Regions from separate parts of the Streptomyces sp. Q2 genome, predicted to be linked through region 2. Evidence: riboswitches for the same ligand, from Rfam matches in the RefSeq annotation. Region 2 holds a riboswitch; the other holds the start of a gene.
The links. Region 2 has a riboswitch for glycine ahead of gcvT (glycine cleavage system aminomethyltransferase GcvT). Riboswitches for the same ligand answer to the same signal wherever they lie in the genome.
Positions count from the first base shown of each region.

Region 1: another riboswitch for glycine. It lies ahead of gcvP (aminomethyl-transferring glycine dehydrogenase); the one in region 2 lies ahead of gcvT (glycine cleavage system aminomethyltransferase GcvT).

Region 1 is NZ_JBXEJE010000034.1:95,744-99,140, reverse strand. Features, by position in the region: gene ACWBNA_RS33440 (DNA polymerase IV) at 1-642, shown strand, start outside; gene ACWBNA_RS33435 (PRC-barrel domain-containing protein) at 1,005-1,376, opposite strand; glycine riboswitch at 1,491-1,586, shown strand; gene gcvP (aminomethyl-transferring glycine dehydrogenase) at 1,771-3,397, shown strand, end outside.
Region 2 is NZ_JBXEJE010000030.1:89,825-93,221, forward strand. Features, by position in the region: gene ACWBNA_RS31000 (enhanced serine sensitivity protein SseB) at 1-199, opposite strand, end outside; gene ACWBNA_RS31005 (AAA family ATPase) at 268-942, opposite strand; glycine riboswitch at 1,116-1,215, shown strand; glycine riboswitch at 1,216-1,329, shown strand; gene gcvT (glycine cleavage system aminomethyltransferase GcvT) at 1,367-2,485, shown strand; gene gcvH (glycine cleavage system protein GcvH) at 2,617-2,994, shown strand; gene glyA (serine hydroxymethyltransferase) at 3,010-3,397, shown strand, end outside.

The DNA.
Region 1 (3,397 bases), on a different contig from region 2:
ACGTACGACGTCGACATCCACGACCGGGTCAGGGTGGGGCTGGAGGTGCAGCGGCTGGCCGACCGGTGTGTCCGGCGGTTGCGGGGCTCGGGACTGTCCGGGCGGACCATCGTGCTGAAGGTGCGGAGATACGACTTCTCGACGCTGACCCGGTCCGAGACCTTGCGGGGGCCCACGGACGATCCGGCGGTGGTGCGGGAGGCGGCCGCGCGCCTGTTGGACTCGGTGGACACGACAGGGGGTGTGCGGCTGCTGGGAGTGGGCGTGAGCGGCCTGGCCGACTACACACAGGAGGACCTGTTCGCGCAGGCGGCGGGGGAGCTGGCGGACAGCGCCGGGTCGGTGGAGGACGCCGACGAGGTGCCCGCGGTGGAGCCGGCCGCGCCGGTCGAGCGGCGGTGGGTCTCGGGGCACGATGTCGCCCATGCCGAGTACGGGCACGGGTGGGTGCAGGGGAGCGGGCTCGGGCGGGTGACCGTGCGGTTCGAGACACCGGACTCGGAGCCGGGGCGTGTGCGGACCTTCCGGGTCGACGATCCGGACCTGGAGCCGGCGGAGCCGTTGCCGTTGGTGGAGCGACGACCTGGGGCGGCTGAGGGCGGGGCGTCTTCGGCGGAGGGGGGCCGGGTGCGGGCGGGGTGAAGCGCGGTGGGGGTTGTGCGGATGAGTGGGTGTCCGGATGAGTTGGTGGGAGGTGGGAGGTGGGAGGTGGGCCGGCGGGATGGGTGCGCGAGGTGCACCCGCGTCGGCCGAGAGGGGATGCGGGGGCGTCTGCGGACGGAGGTTCGCGGTTCGCGGGGTTCGTGCGTGACCGGAGTTGGTGTGGGCCGGGCGTGGGTGGCGCAGCCCGGCGCTGACGGGGTGCCGCCTGCGCCCACCCGTGCCGCCCCGAGCGGCACGACTGCCCGCAGGCTGACGGGGTGGCGCCTGTGCCGCCTGGGCCCACTGGTGCCGCCCCGAGCGGCACGATTGCCCGCAGGTTGGCGGCGGGGTGGCTGTGAGGGTCAGGGGTCGTCGGTGCCTGCCAGTTTGCCGAAGGTGTGGTCCGGGATGGGGGGAGGGGCGCCCAGGTCCAGGCCGTAGTGGTGGTAGAGCTGGAGTTCTTGTTCGGGGGAGAGGTGGCGGCCCACGCCGAAGTCGGGGGCGTCCTTGATCAGGGCGCGGTCGTAGGGGACGTGGAGGGTGCCCTCGATCAGTTCGCTCGGTTCCAGGGGGACGAAGGCGTCCCGGGAGAAGAGGCCGGTGCGTATGGCGGCCCACTCCGGTTCACCGGTCGCGTCGTCGAGGTAGACCTCGTCGATGGTGCCGAGCTTGGTGCCGTTGCGGTCGAACGCCTTGCGGCCGATCAGGTTGCGCGGATCGATGTCGGTCTGCACGGGCCCTCCACATGGTCGCAACTCATCCGTAGGCACTACAAAAGAGCAGAATCTGGAAGGCGGCCACTCGAAGGTTGGAGCGTGGACCGCGCTGGTACGCTGACAAACGGCTGCTGACCCCGTGCGGGAGAGTCCTCCAGACATCATCGGAGGCGCCGAAGGAGCAAATCCTCCCCGGAATCTCTCAGGCCCACGTACCGCACGGACGAGGTCACTCTGGAAAGCAGGGCGGGTGCCGACGGCGTCGACGGCTTCCGCTCTCACCGACGGTGAAAGTCGGGTGCCCTCGGGTGTCCGGTGAAGCTCTCAGGTTGAGATGACAGAGGGGGAGGCCGTCCGGGTACCCGCGCCGCGGTGACCCTCGAAGGTCGTGTCAGACCAGGAGGCCTCCGTAATGACCGCCCATCGCATTCCGCTCTCCGAGCTCGAGCAGGGAATCCCCTTCGAGCAGCGCCACATCGGGCCCGACCAGGAGGCGCGGGCCAAGATGCTCGCGCAGGTCGGGTACGGCTCGCTCGACGAGCTCACCGCCGCCGCGGTCCCGGACGTGATCAAGAACGCCGACACGCTGGAGCTGCCGGGGGCCCGCACCGAGGCCGAGGTGCTGGCCGAGCTGCGCTCGCTGGCCGACCGGAACCAGGTTCTCGACTCCATGATCGGGCTCGGGTACTACGGGACCTTCACGCCGCCCGTCATCCTGCGGAACGTCATGGAGAACCCCGCCTGGTACACGGCGTACACCCCTTACCAGCCCGAGATCTCCCAGGGGCGGCTCGAAGCCCTGCTCAACTTCCAGACCATGGTCGCCGACCTCACCGGGCTGCCGACCTCGGGCGCCTCGCTGCTCGACGAGGGCACCGCGGCCGCCGAGGCCCTGGCGCTGTCGCGGCGCATGGGCAAGAACAAGAAGGGCCTCTTCCTGGTCGACGCGGACACGCTGCCGCAGACCATCGCGGTGATCGAGACCCGCGCCGAGCCGACCGGTGTGGAGGTCGTGGTCGCCGATCTCAGCGACGGTATTCCGGCCGAGATCGCCGGGCGTGAGATCAACGGCGTGCTGCTCCAGTACCCGGGCGCCTCCGGTGCCGTACGCGACATCAAGCCCGTGATCGAGCAGGCGCACGAACTCGGGGCGCTGGTGACCGTCGCCGCCGATCTGCTGGCGCTGACGCTGCTGAAGTCCCCGGGGGAGCTCGGCGCGGACATCGCGGTCGGCACGACGCAGCGCTTCGGTGTGCCGATGGGCTTCGGCGGCCCGCACGCCGGATACATGGCGGTGCGCGAGAAGTTCGCGCGCAGCCTGCCCGGACGGCTCGTCGGGGTGTCAGTGGACGCCGACGGGAACAAGGCGTACCGGCTCGCTTTGCAGACCCGTGAGCAGCACATTCGCCGGGAGAAGGCGACCAGCAACATCTGCACCGCGCAGGTGCTGCTCGCGGTGATGGCCGGTATGTACGCCGTCTACCACGGCCCCGACGGCCTGCGGACCATCGCGCGGCGCACCCACAGGTACGCCGCGGTCCTCGCCGCGGGCCTGACGGCCGGCGGGGTCGAGGTCGTGCACGGCTCCTACTTCGACACGCTGACCGTCCGGGTGCCGGGGAGGGCCGCCGAGACCGTCGCGGCCGCGCGGGCCAACGGCGTCAATCTGCGGCTCGTCGACGGTGACCACGTGTCCATGGCCTGCGACGAGACCACTCTGCGGGCCCAGCTGGGCGCCGTATGGGCCGCGTTCGGGGTCGAGGGCGACATCGAGGCGCTCGACGCGGTCACCGAGGAGACTCTGCCGGACGCGCTGCTGCGGAGCGACGAGTACCTGGCGCACCCCGTGTTCCACCAGTACCGCTCCGAGACCGCGATGCTGCGCTACCTGCGCCGCCTGGCCGACCGCGACTACGCCCTCGACCGGGGCATGATCCCGCTGGGCTCCTGCACCATGAAGCTCAACGCGACCGCCGAGATGGAGCCGGTCACCTGGCCCGAGTTCGGGCAGCTGCACCCGTTCGCGCCCGCCGAGCAGG
Region 2 (3,397 bases):
GGCCGCCGCCGCTGGGCAGCGGCACCCACACGAAGCTGCGGCCGAGCACCTCGATGATCCGCCCGCCGGCCCCGGGGACGCCGAGGGAGGCGGAGAGCACCTCCTCCAGCTCGTTGCCGGGCCATCCGCCGTGCGAATGGGGGTGCGCCTGTGCCGGGAACTCCGAGAAGCCCGCTGCGAGATCCGCCGGGAAGTCCATCTGCCGCCTACCGCCTGCCGAGTACCACTGCTGTGGCTGAAAGGCTAGCGGGTGCGGACGCTCGCGGGTCAGCCCGTGAAGCCGATCCGGCGCAGGACGTTCGCCGCGTCCCGGTCGATCAGGACCGCCGAGTCGCAGCCCTGGGGCAGGTCGCCCTTCTCCACGGAGCTGATCAGGCGGGAGGCCGCGCCGCGGTGGCGCAGGAACGCGTACCTCGAGACTCCCCGGCCGCGTTCGCGCTGGCCGGCCAGGGCCGTGCCGGGAGTGACGTCGAGCAGCAGCAGGTGCAGGATGCCGCCCCTGCGGCGGGCCTCGCGGGCCAGCCAGCCGCGTACCCAGGCCTGCGTGCCGCAGTCGTGCACGACGACGCCCTCGCCGGAGCGCAGGGCGCGGCGCAGTCCGGCGTAGTGGGCGAGGCGGACGAGCGGGCGGTAGACCGCGTACGGCAGGAAGCGGGACAGCCGGCCGTCCCAGCGGTCGCGGGTGTCCTGGGAGTCGATCCGCAGGCCCTTGACCGTGCGTCGCATCAGCGTGGACTTGCCGCTGCCGGGCAGGCCGGTGATCACGACGAGGTCGCGGGGTCCGAAGAGCAGTGCGTGCGGGCTGTGGCCCTCGCGTTCGCGCAGGTCGCGGAGGACGGGTCCCGGGCGCGTCCCGCACGCCTGGCGGGCCTTGGCCGCGGGCTGCTCGGGCAGCGCGACGGCCGAGGTCGTGGCGTACGCCGTGGTCCTGTTCACCGTGATCGTCCTCCCCTGGGGCGGGTCACGAGTTCCCCTCCCCGTCGAGTGTAAAGAGAAGGTAATACGGGGTGTCTCCTGTTTTCATGCGCTTACTGCCACAGGCCGGTTACAGATGCGGCCTGCCGCGCACCGAAGATGCGTGCGATGATGTGCGCGCCAACTGCATACCGGCCGTTTGAATCCGCGCGGGAGAGTCCCCAGCCGTACGTCGCTGGGGCGCCGAAGGAGCAAGTCCCTCCCTTGAATCTCTCAGGTCCCCGTTACCGCGCGGGCGAGGCACATCTGAAAAGCGGGCCGCTGCCACAGTGGCTCCACCCAAGGTGCAAGTCGTGACCACCCCTGCGCGGGGTCATGACGAACCTCTCAGGTTCCGATGACAGATGGGGAGGAACGACCTCGCCGTCATGCCTTGGGAGACGACCGTCCGATGAGCAGCACCGCACCCCGTCACACCGCGCTCGATGCCCTGCATCGCGCGCTCGGCGCGACGATGACCGACTTCGCCGGCTGGGACATGCCCCTGCGCTACGGCTCCGAGCGCGACGAGCACACCGCCGTGCGCACCCGGGCCGGTCTCTTCGACCTCTCGCACATGGGCGAGATCACGGTCACCGGCCCGCAGGCCGCCCGGTTCCTGAACTACGCGCTCGTGGGCAACATCGCGTCCGTCGGCGCCGGCCGGGCCCGCTACACCATGATCTGCCGCGAGGACGGCGGCATCCTCGACGACCTGATCGTCTACCGGCTCGAAGAGACCGAGTACATGGTCGTCGCCAACGCCTCCAACGCCCAGGTGGTGCTGGACGCGCTGACCGAGCGGGCCGCCGGTTTCGACGCCGAGGTGCGCGACGACCGGGACGCCTACGCCCTGATCGCCGTGCAGGGACCCGAGTCGCCGGGGATCCTGAAGTCCCTCACCGACGCCGACCTGGACGGCCTGAAGTACTACGCCGGCCTGCCCGGCACCGTCGCCGGCGTCCCGGCGCTCATCGCCCGCACCGGCTACACCGGCGAGGACGGCTTCGAGCTGTTCGTGAAGCCGGAGCACGCGGTCGAGCTGTGGCAGGCCCTGACCAAGGCGGGCGAGGGCATCGGCCTGGTCCCCTGCGGCCTGTCCTGCCGGGACACGCTGCGTCTGGAGGCGGGCATGCCGCTGTACGGGCATGAGCTGTCGACGTCGTCGACGCCCTTCGACGCCGGGCTCGGACGCGTCGTGAAGTTCGAGAAGGAGGGCGACTTCGTGGGGCGCGAGGCGCTCACCGCGGCCGCTTCCCGCGCCGAGAGCAACCCCCCGCGCGTCCTCGTCGGCCTGGTCGCCGAGGGGCGTCGCGTCCCACGTGCCGGGTACGCGGTCGTCGCCGGCGGCGAGGTGATCGGCGAGGTCACCTCCGGCGCGCCCTCCCCCACGCTGGGCAAGCCGATCGCGATGGCGTACGTCGACGCCGCGCACGCGGCGCCGGGCACGCCGGGTGTCGGTGTGGACATCCGGGGCAGCCACGAGCCGTACGAGGTCGTGGCGCTGCCGTTCTACAAGCGCCGCAAGTAGAGACTCAAGCGCCAGAAGTAGACACTTGAGCGGTCCGTGCGCGTGACCCTGCGCACATTTCCGCTGCTCACGTGCGTTTCCAGCAGTCCCTCATTCACCAGCACTCCCCCGCGTACAGGAGAATTCAGGCCATGAGCAACCCCCAAGAGCTGCGCTACAGCAAGGAGCACGAGTGGCTGTCGGCCGCCGCGGACGGCGTCTCGACGGTCGGCATCACGGAGCACGCGGCCAACGCGCTCGGTGACGTCGTCTTCGTCCAGCTCCCGGAGGTCGGCGCCGCGGTGACCGCGGGCGAGACCTGCGGCGAGCTGGAGTCGACCAAGTCGGTCTCCGACCTGTACTCCCCGGTCAACGGCGAGGTCACCGAGGTCAACGAGGACGTCGTCAACGACCCGTCGCTGGTGAACTCCGCTCCCTTCGAGGGCGGGTGGCTGTTCAAGGTGCGCGTCGCCGAGGAGCCGGGCGACCTGCTCTCCGCCGACGAGTACACCGCCTTTTCCGCCGGCTGAGGAGTCGTACACCTGATGTCCGTTCTGAACACGCCCCTGCACGAGCTCGACCCGGAGATCGCCGCCGCGATCGACGCCGAGGTCGGCCGCCAGCAGTCCACCCTCGAGATGATCGCCTCCGAGAACTTCGCGCCCCTCGCGGTCATGGAGGCGCAGGGCTCGGTCCTCACCAACAAGTACGCCGAGGGCTACCCCGGCCGCCGTTACTACGGTGGTTGCGAGCACGTCGACGTCGCCGAGCAGATCGCGATCGACCGGGTCAAGGAGCTGTTCGGCGCCGAGTACGCCAACGTGCAGCCGCACTCCGGTGCCTCCGCCAACCAGGCCGCCCTGTTCGCGCTGGCCAAGCCCGGCGACACCATCCTCGGCCTCGACCTGGCACACGGCGGCCACCTGACCCACG